4 regions of the Shewanella avicenniae genome follow, and region 1 is predicted to be linked to each of the others. Evidence: predicted binding sites of a transcription regulator. Region 1 holds the regulator's gene; each other region holds the start of a gene.
The links. The regulator ArgR, encoded in region 1, controls arginine synthesis, uptake and breakdown. The targets are predictions, from matches to a motif close to ANTGAATANNTATTCANT.
Positions count from the first base shown of each region.

Region 2: the regulator ArgR is predicted to act here: its motif matches at 3,971-3,988, upstream of JYB87_RS05770 (YjiH family protein).
Region 3: the regulator ArgR is predicted to act here: its motif matches at 2,076-2,093, upstream of argA (amino-acid N-acetyltransferase).
Region 4: the regulator ArgR is predicted to act here: its motif matches at 1,701-1,718, upstream of JYB87_RS03595 (aspartate aminotransferase family protein).

Region 1 covers NZ_CP071503.1:3,212,864-3,218,621, reverse strand. Annotated here, with positions in the region: gene JYB87_RS14290 (glutathione S-transferase N-terminal domain-containing protein) at 1-474, shown strand, start outside; gene JYB87_RS14285 (hypothetical protein) at 496-903, opposite strand; gene ggt (gamma-glutamyltransferase) at 1,177-2,865, shown strand; gene JYB87_RS14275 (Dyp-type peroxidase) at 2,945-3,880, shown strand; gene argR (transcriptional regulator ArgR) at 3,950-4,420, opposite strand; gene mdh (malate dehydrogenase) at 4,696-5,631, shown strand; gene ispB (octaprenyl diphosphate synthase) at 5,727-5,758, opposite strand, start outside.
Region 2 covers NZ_CP071503.1:1,300,219-1,305,976, forward strand. Annotated here, with positions in the region: gene JYB87_RS05755 (type IV pilin protein) at 1-93, shown strand, start outside; gene JYB87_RS05760 (TapY2 family type IVa secretion system protein) at 93-389, shown strand; gene JYB87_RS05765 (GNAT family N-acyltransferase) at 567-2,279, opposite strand; gene JYB87_RS05770 (YjiH family protein) at 2,462-3,742, opposite strand; gene JYB87_RS05775 (DUF998 domain-containing protein) at 4,222-4,905, shown strand; gene JYB87_RS05780 (U32 family peptidase) at 4,936-5,758, opposite strand, start outside.
Region 3 covers NZ_CP071503.1:349,129-354,886, reverse strand. Annotated here, with positions in the region: gene rarD (EamA family transporter RarD) at 1-100, shown strand, start outside; gene JYB87_RS01580 (PH domain-containing protein) at 71-607, opposite strand; gene argA (amino-acid N-acetyltransferase) at 690-2,006, opposite strand; gene rpmG (50S ribosomal protein L33) at 2,254-2,427, opposite strand; gene rpmB (50S ribosomal protein L28) at 2,434-2,670, opposite strand; gene radC (RadC family protein) at 2,793-3,470, opposite strand; gene coaBC (bifunctional phosphopantothenoylcysteine decarboxylase/phosphopantothenate--cysteine ligase CoaBC) at 3,607-4,821, shown strand; gene dut (dUTP diphosphatase) at 4,805-5,266, shown strand; gene slmA (nucleoid occlusion factor SlmA) at 5,284-5,758, shown strand, end outside.
Region 4 covers NZ_CP071503.1:828,646-834,403, forward strand. Annotated here, with positions in the region: gene JYB87_RS03585 (S9 family peptidase) at 1-220, shown strand, start outside; gene JYB87_RS03590 (HDOD domain-containing protein) at 415-1,551, shown strand; gene JYB87_RS03595 (aspartate aminotransferase family protein) at 1,948-3,165, shown strand; gene astA (arginine N-succinyltransferase) at 3,263-4,288, shown strand; gene astD (succinylglutamate-semialdehyde dehydrogenase) at 4,298-5,758, shown strand.

The DNA of each region.
Region 1 (5,758 bases):
TTACTTGAAGCAAATCCTTTGGCCAAAGTGCCTTGTTTGATTATTGATGGCGGAGCTGCCATCTATGACAGCGAAGTGATTCTGCGGTATCTCGCCACGTTATCGCAGGGCGGTACTAAGTTGTTTTTCGCAGCTAATGAATGGCAAGCGGCGACACAGTTCTCATTGCTCAAAGGGGTTATGGATGCAGCGTTTGGATTGCGAATGGAAATTCGGCGATTCGAAGAGCATTGCGGTTCACAACAATGGTTAATGCGCCATGAGCAGGCGATTTTGCGCGCATTACAACATTTAGACAAAAGCGGAATCACCGCTGAGCCCTTTGACGTGCGGCATATCATGTTGAAGTGTATTGTCGATTACCTTGATTTTCGCTGTTCTGAACTTAATTGGCGTAATGTTGCTCCAGCGATTGCCTTGTGGCAAAGACCGCTGTCGCAGGTGAGTTTGTTTGCTGAAACGTCACCGTGCTAATCATTCACTTAGCCGATGACGTTATATCAGCTCGATGGTGTGTTTATCCGTTGCTCGGCGACCTTGCGGCCGGTCGCGACGATTGACTTCACCAAAGGCGCCGTAAAGATCATGTGTGATGCCGTAGTCTAAACGACGATCGCTACCCACAACCCGGCGGTCTTCAAAATGCTCATAGCGACAACGGCAAGTGGCCGCAGAGCATTGTTTGAGTGGTAAAATAGGAGCATCTGCTGATAAGAAACGTTTACCTTCTATTTCCACTGCAGCATTGCAACACTCCTTGTCACTCATAATACTGACAGCATGGTAAGGATTACGGCTTTTGGCAGTCGATTTTTGTGCTTTCACTCTGGGGCTGGGAGCCAATATCTGCATAAATGCAAAATACAACACCAGTAATACCGCCAACAAAATGATTAGTTCCATCTAAGCAACTCCTTATTCCATCCACACAGTTCATAAAGTGTAGTGCAGTTTCTACATACGTCTTGGCTAAATTAGGATGAATAAAGGCGGAAATGCACTAGCTAGTTCATTTTGAAATGTTTTATTACAGCCGCAGTTATCAACAAATCTTCACATCTGTGCTACTTTTTCGTAATCAATCCGCGATTTCACCCCCAATGCCGGTCATCGGTATTGGCGAAACACAGCTAAAAATAATGTGATGGAGTGTTGATGCGCCTATTACCCGCAATTATGTGTTCTGTATTCATTGGTTCTGTAACTGTGGTAGCCAATGCTTTTGCTTATGATCGAATTACCGGTGCTGAATTTGCCAGTCGTTCCGAGGTTTACGCGACCCATGGCATGGCTGCAACTAGTCAACCTTTAGCCACACAAGTCGCCCTCGATGTATTAAAACAGGGCGGTAGCGCTGTTGATGCAGCCATCGCAGCAGATGCGATGCTCGGGCTGGTGGAACCCACTGGTGCAGGGATGGGCGGCGATCTGTTTGCGATAGTGTGGAGTGCGAAGGACAAGCAGCTGTATGGGCTAAATGCGTCTGGTCGTAGTCCTAAATCGCTGACACTGGATATGTTGCAGCAGATGGGGCTGGAATACTTACCGCCTTTTGGTCCATTACCCGTTTCTGTGCCCGGGGCGGTTGATGGCTGGTTTGAACTGCATAATAAGTTCGGTAAATTGCCGATGGCAAACAACCTCGCGCCGACTATCGCTTATGCGCGTAATGGTTTTCCTGTCTCTGAATTGATTGCGTACTACATGCAAGCGAGCGCTAAGCGGTTGGGTAAATTTCCCGGCTTCAAAGAAACCTATATGCCCCATGGCGCTATGCCGAAAACTGGTGAGATTTTTAAAAATCCGGCATTAGCCAGTACCTTAGAAAAAGTTGCTAAGGGGGGGCGTGATGCCTTCTATAAAGGTGATATTGCCAAGAGTATCGCGGCGTATATGAAGGCGCAGGGCGGATATCTTAGCTATGACGATCTTGCCAGCCATCAAAGCGAATGGGTTAAGCCAGTTTCTGCGAACTATCGTGGCTATGACGTGTGGGAATTACCGCCAAACGGACAAGGTATTGCAGCGCTGCAAATCCTCAAAACCATGGAGCCGTTCGATGTAAAAGCGATGGGGCAATTAAGTGCTGAATATGTGCATCTGTTTGTTGAAGCGAAAAAGCTCGCGTTTGCTGACCGCGCTAAGTTTTACAGCGATCCTGCCTTTAACGATATCCCCGTAAAGCAGTTGATTTCGGAAAAATACAATTATGAACGTGCCAAGTTAATCGATCTTAACAAAGCGGCTAAAAGCGTTGAACCAGGTAATCCCAACCTTTTACATGGCGATACCGTTTATCTCACAACTGCCGATGCAGAAGGCAATATGGTGTCGCTGATTCAAAGTAACTACCGTGGGATGGGCTCTGGCATGACGCCGCCAGATTTAGGGTTTGTATTGCAAGACCGTGGTCAGTTATTTGATCTAACCCCTGGCAGGTTTAATAGTTATGCTCCCGGAAAGCGGCCGTTTCACACCATTATTCCCGCATTTGTCACCAAAGATGGTAAGCCGTGGCTGAGCTTTGGTGTTATGGGCGGGGCAACCCAGCCGCAAATGCATGCCCAGATCATGATTAATATCATTGATTTTGGTATGAATTTACAGGAAGCTGGCGATGCACCACGAATATTACATACCGGCTCGACTCAGCCAACCGGTGAGGTGATGGAAGACGGCGGCTACGTCAGCCTTGAATCGGGCTTCCCGATGGAAACTCGCCGAGAATTAATGAAAAAAGGCCATGTCATGCGTGACTCGCTGGGCGCATTTGGTGGCTATCAAGCTATTGGTTTCGACGCCAAATCTGGCGTTTACCGCGGTGCTTCGGAAAGCCGTAAAGACGGACAGGTTTCCGGATATTAGTAACAAAATAACGCGTTAACATTTGAATAGATAAGCGGATAATGTTGCGTAAATATCATCTGCAGTAAAAGGTATCTTGATGGATATTATCGATATGCCACGTGAACAGTTGGGAATTTGTGCCGAAGGTAATCTACATAGCATCTATTTGATGTTTAATGCCGTAGAAGGTGCTGAGGTGCAGATGCGGCCTTGCTTAGCGAGCATCGCCCAGCACATTTATGAGTTATCAGATCAGTATGCTGATAGTGCCTTTAACGGGTTTGTTGCTGTAGGAGCTAACTATTGGGATAGCTTGTATCCAGATGGCCGACCACACTTGTTGCGCCCATTTCCAGCAATGGCAGAGGGGAATCGAGATGCGCCAGCGCTTGAGTATGATCTGTTCATCCACCTTCGTTGCGATCGACTAGATATTCTGCATCTTGTGGCCAATGAGGTGTATGACATGCTGGACGATCTCGCTGAACTGCAAGAAGAAGAGCGCGGTTTTCGCTACATGGATAATCGCGACCTGACGGGGTTTGTCGATGGCACAGAGAACCCTAAAGGGCGTAATCGTCAAAAAGTCGCGTTAGTTGGCGATGAAGACCACCCATTTCGCGGTGGCAGCTACATTCATGTGCAGAAATATGCGCACAACATGAAGAAGTGGCAACGCTTACCGATGAAAAAACAGGAAGATATTATCGGCCGTACTAAGCAAGATAACATTGAGTATGAATCTGAAGATAAGCCGCTGACCAGCCATATTAAACGCGTCAATCTTAAAGATGAAAATGGTGAGTCTATGGAGATTCTGCGTCAAAGTATGCCGTTTGGTGGTTTAAAACAGCAGGGGTTGATGTTCATTTCGACTTGCCGCACCCCTGAACACTTTGAAAAGATGTTGGCCAGTATGATTCATGGCGACGGTGCGGGGCATCACGACCATATGCTGCATTTTACTCAAGCGATGAGCGGTTCATCCTTCTTTGCACCATCTTTGGATTTTATGCTTCAATATGACGATTAATCGCTATCGATGACAGATAAAACAACAGGCACCGCATGGGTGCCTGTTTTGCTTCCAACGTGGGTCAGCTTATTCGCAGTAATTAAACAGCGATTTGACGGTTTCTAAGGTGTCATCGATCTGTTTAATGTTTGATGGACAGATAAAAATAGTATCGTCCCCAGCGATAGTACCCAAAATACCTTCCGGCTTACCGATAGAATCCAGTAAGCGCGCGATCAGCTGCGCCGCGCCGGGACTGGTTCTCACCACAATCATCGCCTGATTGTGGTCAACATCCAGTACCAAGTTTTTCAGCGGACTACCTGCCGTTGGCACACCAAGCTCAGCCGGTAAGCAATACACCATCTCTTGCTTGGCGTTGCGGGTTCTCACCGCGCCAAATTTGCTGAGCATGCGCGATACTTTAGACTGATTAATGTTGTTAAACCCTTCAGTCTGCAGTGCGCTGACAATTTCCCCTTGAGAGCCAAATCGCTCTTCTTTTAAAAGTGCTTTGAATGTCTTGATCAGATCATCCTGGCTTTTTGCTGTTTTCATTAAGTTATCTATTCCAGGTATTCATTTAGACAGGTTAATGCTGCATATATTTCAAATTTTTGTCAACAAATAGTCAGATTGAGTGAATAATAATGCATGTTTAACTGTAAGCATTTATAGACATAGAGATTTGAAACTTTTAAATCCCCTTTCAAACTAGTACCTAACCCTATGACTAAGGGATAATTGCAGCTTTTGTGATCATGACTTAAATTCACTTCACACTAAAGTTGGATCTACATCACAAAAAGTCCGATGATTGACGGAGTAAGACTATGAAAGTTGCCGTACTTGGTGCTGCTGGTGGTATTGGCCAGGCTCTTGCACTTTTGCTGAAGACCCAATTACCTGCAGGTTCTCAGCTGTCGTTGTATGATATTGCCCCTGTTACCCCAGGTGTTGCGGTTGATTTAAGCCACATCCCTACAGCCGTAGAAATAAAAGGATTTTCCGGAGAAGATCCTTCACCAGCGCTCGTTGGTGCAGATGTAGTGTTAATTTCTGCGGGTGTAGCGCGTAAACCCGGAATGGATCGCTCTGATCTGTTCAATATCAACGCGGGTATTGTGCGTAACTTGATTGAAAAAGTTGCTGCAACCTGCCCGAAAGCCTTGATTGGTATTATCACCAACCCAGTTAACACGACTGTTGCTATCGCGGCTGAAGTGTTGAAAAAGGCCGGTGTTTACGACAAAAATCGCTTGTTCGGTGTCACGACCTTAGACGTGATTCGTTCTGAAACCTTTATTGCTGAACTTAAAGGGCTGAACGTTGCTGACGTTAAAATTAACGTCATTGGCGGTCACAGCGGTGTGACTATTCTGCCGTTACTGTCGCAAGTTGAAGGTGTGAGCTTCAGCGATGATGAAGTTGCCTCACTCACTAAACGTATTCAAAACGCGGGTACTGAAGTAGTTGAAGCCAAGGCCGGTGGCGGTAGTGCCACGTTGTCGATGGGGCAAGCGGCTTGTCGCTTTGGTCTGTCGTTGGTGCGTGGTCTGCTTGGTGAAGCGAATGTTGTTGAATGCGCCTATGTTGATGGCGGCAGCGAACATGCAACCTTCTTCGCCCAACCGGTATTGCTCGGTAAAAATGGTATTGAGCAAGTACTGCCTTACGGTGACGTTAGCGCATTTGAAGCGCAAGCACGCGACAGTATGCTCGATACTCTAAACGCCGATATTCAGCTGGGTGTTGAGTTCGTTAAATAACACGAGTGTGATTGCATCAAAAAGCGGAGCCAATAAATATGCTCCGCTTTTTTCATGTCTGTTTGCTGAACTGCTGTTAACGGCGTTGTCGGTATCTAGTGTGTTCTTGATACCGCGATTTTCGCTA
Region 2 (5,758 bases), 1.9 Mb from region 1:
GTTGTTTCTAGTAGCGTTCAGAAGCGTGATACTCAATGCCAAGAAATGTCGATAAATGATAAGGGTGAGAAAAAACCTTCGGAGTGCTGGTAATGAAATTATTGCTAACTCTAGCTATTTTAATGAGCTGTGCTGTATCGCAATCAGCATTTGCGGCAGCCAAAGTGAGCTATAAATGCTATTTGGAAACGACGAAAGGTCACGAAGTGGCATTTTACCGTTGGAGTGATGAGAACATCGTCTCGAAAGTTGCCGGGTTGTCTGCGTCAAAGCGTAAAGATAACAAAGGCAAAACCTACTATGTGAAGCAAGCGGTTGAGTGCGTGCCTCAGAGTGAAGAGTTTAGCTCAAAAGCTGCGCAGAAATTGGATAAAAAGACGCTGAGATAAGCGGTTAAGGTAAAGAAGGTGAAAGCCGTGGAGATATTAACATCACCACGGCTTTAGTATTTTTACAGCGCTTAAAAATTTGTTCCGACACAATTGGGCCAGTTATTTAAGATGTCATCTAAGTGCGGTTAGCCGTTTTGCACCGACATCATCACACGTTGGCTGCTACTCAAAATGTTAGCCATTGCCTTCGAGATAGCGTTTACGCTTTTTCGGCTTCAACTTTTCAATATCCACCAAGACCACGCCATCAATACAATCACCAAAATCGGCATCAATACCAAAATCTAAGAAGCTGACGCCATTGTTTTGGCATAGCTCTGCATATTGCTTATAGAGTGTTGGAACGGCTGCGCCCATGGTGGCAAGTGTCTGTTTAAGCACCTTAAAAGCGTGTTCATAATCCAACCCACTATAGAGCGCATTAAGCTCCTCCCTGCGGTTGGCACTGATTTCATAAGGGTGAAATGAGTTGGCTAAAACGCTATCGGCAGGGAAATGTTTTTGATAGAAATGGACGAGCATCTCTTTAGCTAACGCAGGGAGTTGATTGCTGATGGTTACCGGACCAAATAGATAGCGATACTCCGGATTTTTTGCCAAGAAGGCGCCAATTCCGACCCAAAGATAGTCGAGGCTGCGTTTGCCCCAATATTTAGGTTGAACAAAGCTTCTGCCGAGTTCTAATCCTTGTTCAAAATAGCGCTCAAACTCCTGACTATATTGAAACAAGGATTCGCTATATAAGGTTTGGCTTTGTTGATGCAAAAGCTTGGCGCTCGCGAAGCGGTAGGCGCCAACAATCTCTAATTCATCTCGATCCCATAACACTAAGTGCCAGTAATGTGGGTCATATTGGTCGGTATCTCGGCGTTTGCCCGTACCTTCACCAACAGCGCGAAACGATATTTCACGTAGCCGTCCGATCTCGCGCATAATGGGGCTGGCGTCGTGGTGGCGGTATAGATAAATCTGTTTCTCATCTGGGGTTTCGCCCAGCAATTCGCATTCTGAGAGCGCGCGTTGTAATGCTTGGCGGTCTTCCGGATGCGCAATGGCGCTTTGGGTTTTGAAAATGCCAGGCCGGTTTTTACCGATCCGATAAAGATGGTTTTTCAGCAGGTTTACTTTGGTTTTAATCGTGAAATCATTGCCCGAAATTGCATCTGCAGGGATCAATCCACCGATGCGAACAGGGAAGGTGCGATTACTTTGTTTAAACATCTCCTTGACCAACATCAGCGTCGCCAAAGGCTTATAGATCATTGATGCGCCGTAGAAGGCGGCTGAGTTTTTTGCGTTGACGTACATAGGCAATAAGGGCGCATTACAACTGGTGGCGATTCTAAGAAAGCCTGAATGCCAGCGGGTATCTCTAACGCCATTTGGCCGTAAACGTGATACTTCACCGGCGGGGAAAATCAGCACTGCACCGTCATTGTGTAAGTGCTGATGAATCTTCTCTAGCTGCTGTTTTGGCGTACCACCCGTCATATTTCTCACTGGTAGTAGCAGGCTATGCAGCGGTGGCAGATGCATCAACAATTCATTTGCCACCACTTTTAAGTCGGCACGGACTTCACTAATTAGTTTGATGAGCACTAAGGCATCGAGCGAGCCGATAGGGTGGTTGGCAAAAATCACTACTCGGCCAGATGGGGGCAAATTTTCTAATTCAACGTCTGGCACAGTGTAAGAGATATTAAAGCACTGCAGTACTTGCTCGACAAAATCGACGCCCTGCAGATGGCTAAATTGAGTAGCAATTTCATTGCATTGTTGCTCGTTGAGCATATATCGCAGCATCGCCTTTGTGGGCTTTGCCAACCAAGGTTTGTTATTGATCGTGGGAAGGTTATCTGCGACGACTTTTTCGACAGTGAATATCATGCTCGGCCTTATAGATAGATAAGTGCATGCCGAGCTGGCTGCGCAGCTTACGGCAGTATTGAGCACACTTTAAGCATGATGTTTGACTGAGATATGAAGCCTGAATGGCAAAATTATGACAACGAGTAAGCGCAATGCCCGACCTTTTTAGTGACGTCGGGCATTCATGTGTAGAAGAGGGCTTAGAAAAATAGATGTGCCATGCCTGCAATTACAGGCAAGGTTACCAAGGTCCGCAATAAGAAAATAACAAATAGCTCCCCAACGTTGACCGGAATTTTACTGCCAATCAGCAGTGCGCCCACTTCACTCATGTAGATCAGTTGGGTGACTGAAAGCGCCGCGATCACAAATTTTGTGATGTCAGCGTGGATGGCATTGCTGGCCAGAATCGACGGGATAAACATGTCGGCGAAGCCCACTACAATCGTTTTTGAGGCTTCTGCAGCTTCTGGCAGTTGCAACAATTCGAGTAATGGTTGAAACGGCATGCCAAGATAGTCAAAAACGGGGGTGTGCTCTGCAATTATCAGAGCTGTTGTACCAATCGCCATCACCACCGGAATAATACCAAAAATCATATCGATAACGTTTTTACTTCCTTCAGTAATAATCTGTTTTACGCTACTGACTTTGCTGGCTTTTTCCATGGCGAGATGAAAGCCCCAAGATAACACGTGATGATGATCAGGTACGGTTTCGTCGTTTTCATGGCGTGGCGTGCCGTTGATGTATTCATCCTTTTTCCAGCGCAATGGCGGCAAGCGTGGCACGACGATAGCAGCAACTAAGCCTGCCAAACAGACGGTGAGGTAGAAGGGCACAAACTTGGCTTCTAGGCCGACTTGGGCAATCACCACCAAGCTAAAGGTAATGGATACCGCTGAGAAGGTTGTGCCAATAATTGCGGCTTCTCGTTGAGTGTAAAATTTGTCTTCATATTGTTTACTGGTCAGCAAAATCCCCACGCTGCCGTCTCCTAACCAAGATGCAACACAGTCAATTGCACTGCGACCGGGAAGATTAAATACGGGACGCATTATTGTGGTGAGTAACGTGCCAAACAATTCCAGCAAACCGAAGTTCAGCAGTAACGGCAGTAATAAACCTGCAAAGAAAAATACACAGAATAGCACCGGCAGTAAGTCGCCAAATACCAAACCACCTGTAGCAGCTGAGGTAACGGCGTCTGGGCCAAATCCAAAGTAGGTCATGGCAATAAACACTGCACCCAACAGTCGTACCAGGAGCCAGAATGGATTGACATTGAGCAGGTTATTAAGAAAACCGTTGGTTCTTACAAATTTGGGCTTTAACAGAACTACGGCAAGTGACATCAGCGCCATCGCCAATACAATAACGGTCAGTACGGTACCAATCGCATCGCCAATGGCGGCTTGAAGGGCTTTGGCAAGAATGGCGACTGGAATGGTCACTGCATCTTGGTAGCTGATTGGTGTCATAAACAGAAAAACACCAATGAGTGATGGCACGATAAAGGTTAAAAGCTGCTTGAGCGTATGTTTTTTTATTGTTGTCACTTTTATGTTCCGTTTTAAGCTGGGCGATAAGCAAATTGGGGGGCTTATTGCTGGGATCCGTATCAGCGGAAACTTCCAAGGTTACCTTGTCACTAAAAACTTGTAAATTTGGGATGTCAATTTCGTGCGCTCGCAAGATTAATCAGCCGTCTTGAATTTTTATTCTATCCGTTGGCCGGTTAGATGCTTGCAAACTGCGGTGTTTTAGTGGTGCTGTTAAAGTAACGAATTGATTTGTAAACGCGCATTTTGCGATACAGTGAGCGCAAAGCTAATTATCCCTACTAACATTTGTATGGTAGTTTTATTGTGATGAGCCCAGTTGGCGGTCTCGCGATTGAAGTGACGGGCACGCTATCTACCTTCAACCTAGTACGTGGCGACTGAGAAAAACGTCAACTATGGAAAAACAGCTACGATTTGTCCGATTGGCCGTCATCTTCGGCGGGCTTGGTATTTTGGGGATTAGTATAGGCGTGCTGGTCGCGCTTGTGGGCGCATCGTCTGTTTTAGCCGAGCACATAACACCGTTTAATTTCACTTTAAGCGAACTGGGCAATTACGGTCACTCGCCGTTTGCTGTTGTATTGAATGGCGGTTTGTTTTTCGGCGGTTTATCTTTAGTGTTGTTTTGCCTCTATTCGATGCCATTCTCTAAATCGATTTCCGGTGCGCTATGTTATTTGGCCATGGCGTTAGCCTGTTTTACCTTGGCCGGGATAGGGCTATTTCCAATCAATGTTTATCACTTGCATACCGCCATGTTGAAGTGGTTTTTTATGTTTGGCTCGATGAGCGCCTTGTGTTATCTGATTAACTTAGCCTTGGGCTATCAAAGCATTTTTCGTACCTGGTCATGGCTACCAGCGGGTTTTGCCTTGTTGGGGCAAGCTTCATTTCTTGTGTTACCACTCTTTAAAATGGGGCTTACCGAAGGTAATCGGCCGTTTTATCAGGAGATGGTGCTGGAGGGAAGCAGACCCGAGTTTTGGTGGCCTGCTTGTATCGAGTGGTTTAGCTTTGCAGTCTTTCTAGTGTGGATTATTAGTCTAATTATCGACAAATTTTTGTATTTAAAACGCTAAGTTGACACTTAATTAGCACACTGCAATGCATTACACCAATGTCATGCCGGCAGCTTCATGCCAGTAGCCGTTGCAGCGATTTGTGGCATCAAGCAGAGTGTGCGGCTCACCGTTAATCAATGCAGTTGCCATCGCGATATGCTCAACGCTAAATGGCGAGATGCGAAACCAGTCAATGCCCATATTTGCCATCGTCGGTATATCCTTACGCAAATCACAGCAGGCTGCGGATTGCGTCTGAATACCATTGATCCGCAATAGGTCTTGGTGTTCCATGGTTTGGCTTAGCAATCCTTTAGGATAGCGTTGGCAAATGGTGTCGCAATCATCCTTTTTCAATTGATGATGACGGGCAGTAAAGCAACGGGCGGAATGTGCCAGCGGCAGGTAACCATAACCGAATACCTCGATTTCAAACGATGGTTTGCTGGCGATTATCGGCTCCAGCCATTTGCGCGACAGATCCACTGGCATTACAAAACGCTGCATACCCCAATCTGCCATTTTTTGCAGTGAGGTGAGGTTGTAGTTGTTTATGCCGGGGCCACAAACAAAAGGAAGCTTGAGTTCTACAGCAAGCGCCACCATGCCCATATCGTTGACTTCTAGGGTAAAAGTGCCGTTTTCTAGCTGTTTTTTGCACTCTTTAATTTCAGCATCTGATTGCACTAACGCGAGTGTTGATAGCACAACCGATTTGCCAGCTTGTTGCAGCTTTTGGGCGATGGCGAGGTAATCTTGCCAGCGTAATAGACGCCTTTTACTACATACGGTTTCGCCAAGATAAACCAACGGAATCGGGCTTGCTGCTACCGCATCGTAGAAGCTTTCTACCGCACTTTTTTCCCAGCAA
Region 3 (5,758 bases), 1.3 Mb from region 1:
GTTTGACATGGAAAAGAGCGTCACCTTTGGCTTTATCTGGAGTGCGCTCTTAGTATTCACCTTCGATATGCTACGACGTCGACGCCGCACTATCGCGTAACTGCCGCAGTAGCGCCGTGGCCTCAGGTGAACTTAGTAATAAGCTAAAGCCCAGTTTCGTTGGAATATAAAGTACGCGCTGCGGGTCGGATACAGCCACCAGCGCCTTACCATCCTGCTTTAATTGAAACCAGCCCAACTGGTAGCCGGGCAGGCCTACACCATTGGTGCGCCATGATAATGCTGGCGCATCATCACTGTTCATATCGACCACTTTCGCAGCATTTAACTCCAAATCGCTGAGGGCAATATTGCGGCCATAGAGCGGTAAATGCAGCTGCAGTTTTTGCTGTGCTATGTCCACTGAGGCGTTGTTTGCCTGCCAATACATCCAGCCAAAGAAGCCCACAGACGCAATCACTAATCCGACAGATACCGACATTGCCATGGCTGGCATTGGCTTACGGTAAACGAACCACATGATGACAATTAAAAAGACAATTAGCCCAGCAAAACTCCAGTGTGCTGACGGGGACAGCGGTGCTAATAGCGAAGTTTGATGTTCCATATCCATATTCCTCATAGCGAACATGGATAAAGTATGAGCGCGGTTGACATAATATGTCAACCGCGCTTTGGGAAAATATCTGTTACAGATCTAACGCGAGGATTTTTGAACGGCGTTGATAGTTGTAGAGCTGCTTTTTCTTGGTCGGCAGTGCATCCACATCCACCATTTGGAAACCATGCTCTAAGAACCAGTGAATGCTGCGTGTGGTCAAGGCAAACAGGCGTGAATAGCCACGCACTTTGGCTTGGTTAACAATGTTTTTCAGCAGCAAACTACCACGATCCATATCGCGATACTCTGGATGAACTACTAGGCAGGCGAATTCACCGGCGTTGTCTTCTTCAAACGGATACAGCGCCGCGCAACCGATCACCAGCGCATCACGCTCGATAATCATAAATTGCTCGATCTCCATCTCCAGCTGTTCACGCGAACGGCGCACCAAAATCCCCTGCTCTTCCAGTGGGCGAATCAGGTTGATGATACCGCCGATATCGGAGATCGAAGCGCGACGTAATCGTTCAGCACTTTCAGTCACAATCTGCGTGCCGATACCGTCACGGGTAAACAACTCTTGCAGCAGCGCGCCATCTTCTTGATAGCTCACCAAGTGACAACGTGGCACACCAGCACGACAAGCATCAATCGCCGCTTTCAAAAACGCCAAGGTGCCGCGATCAGTCTCTTGTTCAGCCAGCGAACTCAACATCCGCTGTGCATCGTTTGGCATCAACTCGGCAATCACATTACCGCTTTCATCATGCACACCATGATTAGCACTAAACCCGATGACCTTATCAGCTTTGAGTTTGATGGCAACTTGCGTTGCAACCTCTTCGGCCGTCAGGTTTAAACTTTCACCCGTCACGGATGCCGCAATCGGCCCCATCAGAATGATGCTGTTCTTTTCCAACTGCTGCTTCAGCCCTTGGGTGTCGATACGACGCACCTTACCTGACAGGCAAAAATCGATACCGTCTTCCACCCCAAGCGGTTGTGCAATCACAAAATTGCCACTAACCACGTTAATTTGTGCGCCTTGCATCGGGGTATTAGAAAGATTCATCGACAACCGCGCAGTGATATCAAACTGCAGCGCGCCGGCCACTTGTTTAATCACTTTTAGGCTACTTTCGTCAGTGATACGCACCCCGTTGTGGTACGCAGGCTCAATGGCATTGGCTTCTAACGCCGCATCAATTTGCGGGCGAGCACCATAGACCAGCACCACTTTGATGCCGAGGCTGTGTAACAGAGAAATATCGTTAACGATTGAACGAAAGTTACCATCCTCAATCGCTTCACCGCCCAACATGACGACGAATGTTTTGCCGCGATGGGCATTTAGATAAGGAGCTGAGTGACGAAAACCGTCAACCAATTCTGTGGTACGCACCGTTAGATTCACCTTCTAGCAGAGATCGGCACGTTTACGGACGACGGCCGATTAAACAGGCGCAATGCTAATGCATTTTCATTCACTACAAAAGCATTTATTTTCACTTTTGCGAGTAATTCCAACACAGTTAGCGGTTAAATGTTACCGAATAATAGCGTTAGTTTGCGACTAATAGATGAAAAAGCCAATAAAAAAGCCTCTGTAAAAACAGAGGCTCTTCAGAATCCAAAGGTAATCGGGTCGATTACTTGATTTTGGCTTCTTTGTAGATAACGTGCTGACGAATTACTGGATCAAATTTTTTGATTTCCATTTTCTCAGGCATGTTACGTTTGTTCTTTTCGGTAGTGTAGAAGTGACCAGTTTTGGCAGTAGATACCAGTTTGATCTTCTCACGATTGCCTTTAGCTTTAGCCATTTTCTATTACACCTTCTCGCCACGGGCACGAAGTTCAGCAACAACTACTTCGATACCTTTCTTGTCGATAATGCGCATACCCTTAGTAGAAACGCGCAGTTGTACGAAACGCTTTTCGTCTTCCAACCAGAAACGGTGGTTTTGCAGGTTAGGCAAGAAACGACGACGAGTTGCGTTTTTCGCGTGCGAACGGTTGTTACCAACCATAGGACGCTTGCCAGTAACTTGGCATACTCTAGACATGTCAATCTTCTCCAAAAACAGTTTTAACGCTCGAGCATTAATGTACCCCGATATGGCCGTCGCCCGAGGCACAAAGAGGGCGCATGTTATACAGGATAATTGAAGAAAGATCAAGCTATCGATCAATTCAACCATCCGCGTTCGGCAAAGGAGACGATCTCTAAATCCCCTACAACCATGTGATCCAACAGGGGAACATCAATGGTGGCCAGCGCACATTTTAATCGCTCAGTTATTCTTCTATCCGCCATGCTGGGCTCTGCCACACCCGATGGATGGTTGTGACAAATAATTACGGCACCAGCCTGTTTTTCCAAAGCAAGGCGGACAACTTCTCGCGGATACACTGATGCGGCATCAAGCGTCCCACGAAATAATTCTACGAACTGAATCACCCTGTGCTGACTGTCCAGCAATAACATTGCAAACACTTCATATGCACGGTCTCCCAATTGTCTCATTAAATAGTCACGAGTTAAATCAGGATTTGTCAAAACAGTGCCTCTTTGTAGCTTTTCTCGTGACACTCTGCGCGAAATTTCAGCAGCTGACTGCAATTGAGCGAACTTCACCGGTCCTAAACCGGGAATTCGACTGATTTGCTGTAACGGTGCAGAGAGGATTTGACGCAATGAACCAAACTCTGCCAACAGTGCGCGGCCCAGTTCAACCGCATTTTGCCCTGGCAGACCATTGCGTAACAGCACAGCGATGAGCTCAGCATCGCTCAGTACCTCGGCGCCATCGCGTAACAGTTTTTCTCGCGGCCCCTCGCCGCTTGGCCAATCTTTAATTCCCATCGGCGACTCCTTTCGCGTTATGAATATTTTTTCCAAGCCGATCAAGTATGGCTGATAATTTGCGAGTTGCAGACTGCCCAGCGCTCAGCGCTTTGTGTTAAGGTTTAGCATTATTTCCTCGTTCAATTTATGTGCTATGAGTCTGAACAATAAAAAAATACTGGTTGGTATTGGCGGTGGGATTGCGGCCTATAAATGCGCCGAGTTGGTCAGACGTCTAAAAGACAAGGGCGCTGAGGTGCGGGTAGTAATGACGCAAAGTGCCAAAGAGTTTATTACGCCGCTTACACTGCAAGCCGTGTCAGGCCATCCGGTCGCCAGTGAATTGCTCGACCCGGCGGCAGAAGCGGGTATGAGCCATATTGAACTAGGGCGTTGGGCGGATCTGTTTATTGTGGCGCCTGCGACCGCGAACGTGATTGCACGAGTGCGTGCCGGCATGGCAGATGAACTGCTGACAACGCTGGCTCTGGCAACTACTGCACCAATGGCAATCTGCCCAGCCATGAATCAACAGATGTATCTCAACACCGCGACACAAGAGAACCTAAGCGTACTCAAGCAACGCGGCGTGCAGATTTGGGGTCCAGCCAGCGGCAGCCAAGCCTGCGGTGAAGTCGGCCCAGGCCGTATGTTGCAACCCGATGAAATCGTCGAGTTAGCCGAGCAGTTTTTTGAAGCACCTATCTTGGCAGGTAAGAAACTACTACTGACCGCCGGTCCGACCCGCGAAGCGCTCGATCCGGTACGCTATATCTCCAACCATAGCTCAGGCAAAATGGGCTTTGCCATTGCCAGTGCCGCTGCGGCGATGGGCGCCGAAGTCATCCTTGTCAGTGGCCCAGTGAACCTTGCCACGCCTGCTGACGTCACCCGCATCGACGTGGAATCGGCACAGCAGATGTTTGATGTGGTAATGCAGCATATCAATCAGCAAGATATCTTTATCGGTTGTGCCGCCGTGGCGGATTACCGAGCCGCAACCGCCGCCGAGCAGAAGCTGAAAAAGATCTCAGCAGAGCAAACACTGCAGCTGACCTTAGTACAAAACCCCGATATTCTCGCCAGCGTTGCAGCGCTTGACGTGCGGCCGTTTACCGTCGGTTTTGCCGCTGAAACCGAAAATGTTGAGCAGTATGCCAAACAAAAAATGGCACGTAAAAATCTCGACATGATTGCCGCAAATGATGTGTCAAAGCAAGGACTTGGCTTTAACTCAGACAGTAATGCCTTGAAAGTATTTACACATTCACACTGTGAAGAATTGCCAGCAACCGATAAACTATCGCTCGCAAAACAACTATTAAAACTTATCGCTGACAAGATAAACGACCATGAAAACTCCAATTGAAGTCAAAATTCTCGACCAACGTATCGGTAACGAGTTTCCATTGCCAGCCTATGCCACCAGCGGCAGCGCAGGTATGGATTTACGCGCCATGATTGACGCTGAATCAATGACGGTTGCACCGGGGCAAACCATTCTAATTCCTACAGGTATTGCCATTCACGTAGCCGATCCTGCGCTGGCGGCGGTGATTTTGCCGCGTTCAGGTTTAGGCCATAAAAACGGCATAGTGCTGGGTAACTTGGTCGGTTTAATCGACTCTGATTACCAAGGTCCACTGATGGTCTCTTGCTGGAACCGCAGCAGTGAACCCTTCACGCTCAGTGCGGGTGATCGTCTAGCCCAGCTGGTGTTTGTACCTGTCGTCCAAGCCCAATTTAACGTGGTAGAAGAATTCAATTCCAGTGAGCGTGGTGAAGGTGGTTTTGGCCATTCCGGCACTCGCTAATCAGGTGTAAAAGCAGTATGGCCACCAAAGAAAAATTTAATCGGCGCGAGCACATTTTACAGTGTCTAGCGCAGATGCTGGAAACCAATCCTGGGCAACGGATAACAACGGCCAAACTGGCCTCGGAAGTTGGCGTGTCAGAAGCAGCGCTCTATCGCCACTTCCCCAGCAAAACCCGCATGTATGAAGGGCTCATCGAATTTATTGAAGAGTCGTTGCTATCGCGGATTAATCTCATCATGGCGGAAGAAAAAGACACCATGCGTCGCTGCCATTTGATGCTGCATCTGCTGCTGGTATTTGCTGAGAAAAACCCGGGAATATCGCGGTTGCTTAATGGCGACGCACTGCTCGGCGAGCATGAAAGACTGAGAGATCGCATTAATCAACTGTTTGCCAAAGTTGAAACGCACTTAAAGCAAATTCTGCGGGAAAAGACCCTGCGCGAAGGGCAAAAATTTAATATCGACGAATCGATTCTTGCCAATATGT
Region 4 (5,758 bases), 1.8 Mb from region 1:
AAACCATCTGCTGATATTGGGTGGCGTGGTGGATAACAACGTATTCTTCCAAGACAGTGTGCGTTTGGTGCAGCACTTAATTGAGCTGGAAAACCCGAACTTTGATATGGCGTACTATCCGGTTGAACCGCATGGTTTCCGTCAGCCTTCAAGTTGGTTAGATGAATACCGCCGTATTTTCCGCTTGTTTGAAACTGACGTAAAACCGCTTAAAAAATAACGTTTAGCGGCATTGAAGAATATTAGGCTCCTACTCAGGAGCCTATTTTTTGTCTGAGCGGCGTGCTACTGACATCATTGCGGCTATCGACAGCGCAACTCGGCGATATCTAACGTAAAAAGGGGTGAGGCCGATAACGTATACAGTTAGAATAGGCCATCATCCCAGTTTACGACCTGTAGGAAACAGAGACTTTGGTTGCTTCTTTAGTCGGCGGTGCAAAACCGTCAGCCATTAACGACATCGAACAACGCTTTTATAAACAGCTGATTTCCGGGCAGCAGCGTGGTGCTGTGTCAAATCCGTTGGATGCAGAGCTTGAAGCTATCGCCCATAAAATCGCGGTAGAACGTGAGGCCGCGATAAAACGTTTGGAAAAGAAGCAGCAAGCACAGCAGCTGGTGGCGCAACTCACCGAGCAGCTGACAAAGTTATTACAGGCAGAATTAGGTAACCGTTTATCGCAACCGCAACTGTTTCTTAAAGACAGTGCCGTTTCAGACAAACAACTGTTACTACTGGAATTACTAAACTCTCCTCGGGTTGACCTAAACCGTATTCGGCCGATTGTTGCGGAAATTGGCTGGTTGGGGCGCGATATCACCGCCATCGTAAATAGCCCATCATTTATGGCGCGTCGGCAACAACACAGTGATACCCAAGTAAACGATCTGAAAGTCGCGTTGGCGTATATCGGGCTCGATAATTTACGAGCCTACATTCCTTACTATGTGTGCCGCTATTGGTTATCGCAATCACCGAGTTTGCTGTGGGTCAGTCGTAAGGTTTGGCGTTATTCGCAGCTGCAAGGCATCGCAGCGCGCGCCTTGGCCGAGCTACATCAACAAGATCCGACCTTGTTTTACACCATTGCACTGATGAAGCAGCTGGGCATGTCGGTGATGTTAAGTGTCAGTGCGGATGTTTTTGAGCAACTGCGCCACACTTGGATGCGCCAAGCCTTGGTGGAGCGCGACAGCGCCTTGCATGATGCCTTGTCTGTGTGTGAATTCCCGCTAGATTTGGTATGGCCGATGATTGCCGAACAAAGTTTAGCGTTGACGTGGAAACTGCCTGAAAGCTTAGGCTTCGCTGATGTTAAAGCTGTGTCTATTCTACGTGAACTTACCGAAGCAAAAGGGGTTGTGGCGCTGTCTGATGACGCTAAAATTATCGCTAAATCCTCTTGTTATGCTAAATGCATGCTGCTTGATGAAGGGCAACAATTGAGCTTCAACGAACGGCAATTGATGTACCGTTACTATGAATTGAGCGAACAAGAAGCGATCCGACTCAGCGGGCAAAACTTCCGCAAAACAGAAGCCGTCTAAGCTGTACGCTTAGCTTGCCAACCAGTATTTTCTCCGCCTAAAAAATTCGCCTAAGGAGTGCTTCATTCTTAGGCGTATCACTGTTACCATTCGGATAATTATTCACTCATATCGAATAATTAAACAAATTGATGAGTTTGTGTTTTTTTTGTGACTATTTATGCCATCAAACCAGCTGAATAATGCCTGTTTAGCGCACTATATCAACTTGTTATTCAAAATCGGTTTGTGCGCGTCATTTACTAATGTAATCAATCTGGTGTTTTGATCACATTTAAGCTAAGTATGTCACATATACCAAACGCATTCTCGCAGTAGCATTCGATCAAAACCATTGGTAACACTGCGGCAGAAGCGTAGATAAAGCCACCTTCTGTGAAGAAAGGATTAGCAATAATGACAGTAGAAATTAAGTTGACCCGCGAGCAATTCGACGAAGTTATGGTGCCTAATTATGCACCATCCCCTATCATTCCGGTAAAAGGGGAAGGCAGCCGAGTTTGGGATCAGCAAGGACAGGAGTTTATCGATTTTGCTGGTGGTATCGCGGTCACCGCATTGGGGCATTGTCACCCAGCGTTGGTTGCTGCATTGAAAGAGCAGGGCGAAAAACTGTGGCATCTATCAAACGTGATGACCAACGAGCCTGCGCTGGAACTTGCCACTAAACTGGTGAACGCCACATTTGCCGACAAAGTCTTTTTTGCCAACTCAGGTGCAGAAGCAAACGAAGCGGCGTTGAAACTGGCGCGTCGCTATGCGTTTGATAAATATGGTGAAGGCAAAGACCAAATTATTGCATTCGATAAGGCGTTCCACGGCCGTACCTTTTTCACAGTAAGTGTTGGTGGTCAAGCAACCTACTCTGATGGTTTTGGACCAAAGCCTCAAGGCATTACTCACATTCCTTACAATGATATTGCGGCACTTGAAGCAACTGTGTCTGAAGCCACTTGCGCCATTATGATTGAACCGCTGCAAGGCGAGGGCGGCATTATTAGCCCAGATCCAGAATTCCTCAGCAAAGTGCGTGAGTTAGCGGATAAATACAACGCGCTGCTGATCTTTGATGAAGTACAAACCGGTGTTGGCCGTACTGGCGATCTCTATGCCTACATGGGCACAGATGTCACGCCTGACATTTTGACTTCTGCCAAGGCGATTGGCGGTGGCTTCCCATTAGCGGCGATGCTGACCACCAATGAGATTGCAGCACACTTTAAAGTGGGCACACACGGTTCTACCTACGGTGGTAACCCGCTGGCGTGCGCTATTGGCAACGCAGTATTGGATATCGTCAACACCCCCGAAGTGCTCGACGGTGTGAAGCAGCGTGAGCAACTGTTCCGCGATGGCCTAAATGCCATCAACGACAAATACCACGTATTTTCACAAATTCGCGGTAAAGGCTTGTTGCTCGGCGGCGTGCTGAATGAAAAATATCAAGGCCGTAGCCGTGACTTCCTGTTGGCCTCTATCGATAACGGCTTAATGACCCTAGTTGCAGGGGCAAATGTGGTGCGTTTTGCGCCTTCGCTGATCATTCCTGAAGCAGATATTGCTGAAGGTTTACAACGCTTTGAAGCTGCAGTCGCACAGGTGGTAGCTGGTTAGCTTATCTCAAACTGTCACGTTTGAGGTACGCAGTTTCGATCCCATCCGGGGACAAAACTGTCCCCGTTGTTTGGTTGGGAGAAGGGAGAACTTAACCATGTTAGTCATCAGGCCGATCCGTCACAGCGACTTCGCAGCGCTACGCACCATTGCCGTAGAATCCGGTCATGGATTCACTTCACTACCTGTTAATGATGAGCTACTGGCGGCAAAAATTGCCCGCTCGGAAGCGTCTTTTATTAAAGCGATTGAGCGCCCCGGTCATGAAGGCTATCTGCTGGTGCTCGAAGATACCGATACGGGTGAGGTAGTCGGCACCTGCGGTATCGAAGCGGCTGTCGGGCAGCAAGATGCTTTCTACCATTATCGCTTGGGTACCGAAGTTTATTATTCCAGTCAAATAGGCGTGCGCAATGAAGTGGAAACCTTAACTCTGTGCCACGACTACACCGGCTCAGCCGAACTGTGCACTCTGTTTTTGCGGCCTAATTATCGCCGTGGGTTCAATGGCCGTTTGCTCTCGCGTGTGCGATTTATGTTGTTAGCGCAATTTCCTGAGCGTTTTGGCGAAACCGTCATTGCGGAAATGCGTGGCATTAGTGATGAACAGGGCAATTCGCCATTTTACGCTTGGTTACAAGAGCACTTTTTGGGGATTGAGTTTACTCAAGCGGATTACCTTTCGGGACTTGGGCAAAAGTCTTTTATGGCTGAAATGATGCCGCGCAGCCCAGTGTATGTCTGTTTGTTGCCCGAGGTTGCACAGCGGGTGATTGGCGAAGTGCACAACAATACTCGCCCCGCACTCAGCATGCTGCAGGCCGAAGGATTTCGCTGGCGTAACTATATCGATATTTTTGATGCAGGCCCCACGGTGGAATGTAGCCGCGATGATATTCGCTCGGTGAAAGAGAGCCGCTTGTTTACGGTCAATATCGCTGATATCGCAGTAAACGCCGAGGCGCCACAATACATTGTCGCCAATACTCAATTAGCCGATTTTCGTGCCACGCTCACCACGCTGCAACTTGATGAAGACAGAGATACGGTGACCATTTCTCACGCACTTGCCAAGGCGTTGCTGCTGAACGATGGCCAGCAAATGCGAGTGCTCGCAATATAGGAATTTGTTATGACACAGCTGATTAACGGAACATGGCAAGCAGGTGACGGCGCCCCCATGGCGTCGTTTAATCCCGCCAATGGTGCGCAGATTTGGCAAGGTAATGCTGCCACCGCGCAGCAGGTGAACAGCGCCGTGAGCGCTGCAGCTGAGGCACAATTTGCTTGGTACATGCAGGGGTTTGAAAAGCGCCTCGCCATCGTTGAAGCCTATAAAGTGCAGCTTGAACAACACCGCGATGAAATGGCGACGCTGATTGCTGAAGAGACCGGCAAGCCGCTATGGGAAACCGTGACCGAAGCGACCGCAATGATCGGCAAAATTGCACTGTCAGCCAAAGCTTATCTGCAGCGCACAGGCACGACTGAGAGCGAATTGCCAGTAGCTCGTGCGGTACTGCGGCATAAGCCTCATGGCGTGGTAGCGGTGTTCGGCCCCTATAACTTTCCTGGGCATTTGCCCAATGGTCACATTGTGCCAGCGCTATTGGCGGGTAACACGGTTGTGTTTAAGCCATCGGAGCAAACACCTGCCGTGGCTGAGTTAATGCTAAAACTGTGGCAACAGGCGGGCTTACCGGCTGGGGTGCTAAACCTTGTTCAGGGCGAAGTGGATACGGGCAAAGCCCTGGCCTCGCATCCACGTATTGATGGTTTGTTCTTTACTGGCAGTTCGCGCACTGGGCAGATGCTACATCAACAGTTTGGCGGTCGTCCGGGCACAATACTCGCGCTGGAAATGGGCGGTAATAATCCGTTAATCGTGCGTGATGTGGCCGATGTTAAAGCCGCTGTGCACGAAATCATTCAATCGGCTTATATCTCCGCTGGGCAACGTTGTACCTGTGCCCGTCGTTTGTTAGTACCCAAAGGTGAGCAAGGTGATGCTTTGATTACCGCGCTGGTTGCGGCAGTGAAGCAGATCCGTGTCGCGCCATGGAACGCAGAGCCACAACCTTTTATGGGGGCGATGATTTCCCACAATGCGGCCAAGGCCATGCTGCAAGCGCAAGCTAAATTGCTGGATTTGGGCGGCACGGCGTTGGTGGCAATGACTATGTTAGCGGAAGGTACTGGTTTGGTATCACCAGCGTTGATCGATGTGACTGCGGTTGCTGAGTTACCTGATGAAGAATACTTTGGCCCGCTGTTGCAGTTGATCCGGTACGACAGTTTCGATGAGGCGATTAATATCGCCAATAATACTCGCTACGGCTTGTCTGCTGGTTTGTTATCCGATAGCCGCGAAGAGTTCGATTACTTCCTCGCGCGCAGTCGGGCTGGCATTGTGAACTGGAATAAGCAGATCACCGGTGCTGCGGGATCTGCCCCGTTTGGTGGTATTGGTGATTCAGGTAATCACCGCCCGAGCGCATTTTACGCGGCGGATTACTGTGCTTACCCCGTGGCCTCAATGGAAGCAGATAGCCTGAGCTTGCCAGAAACACTCAGCCCAGGTTTAACCCTTTAA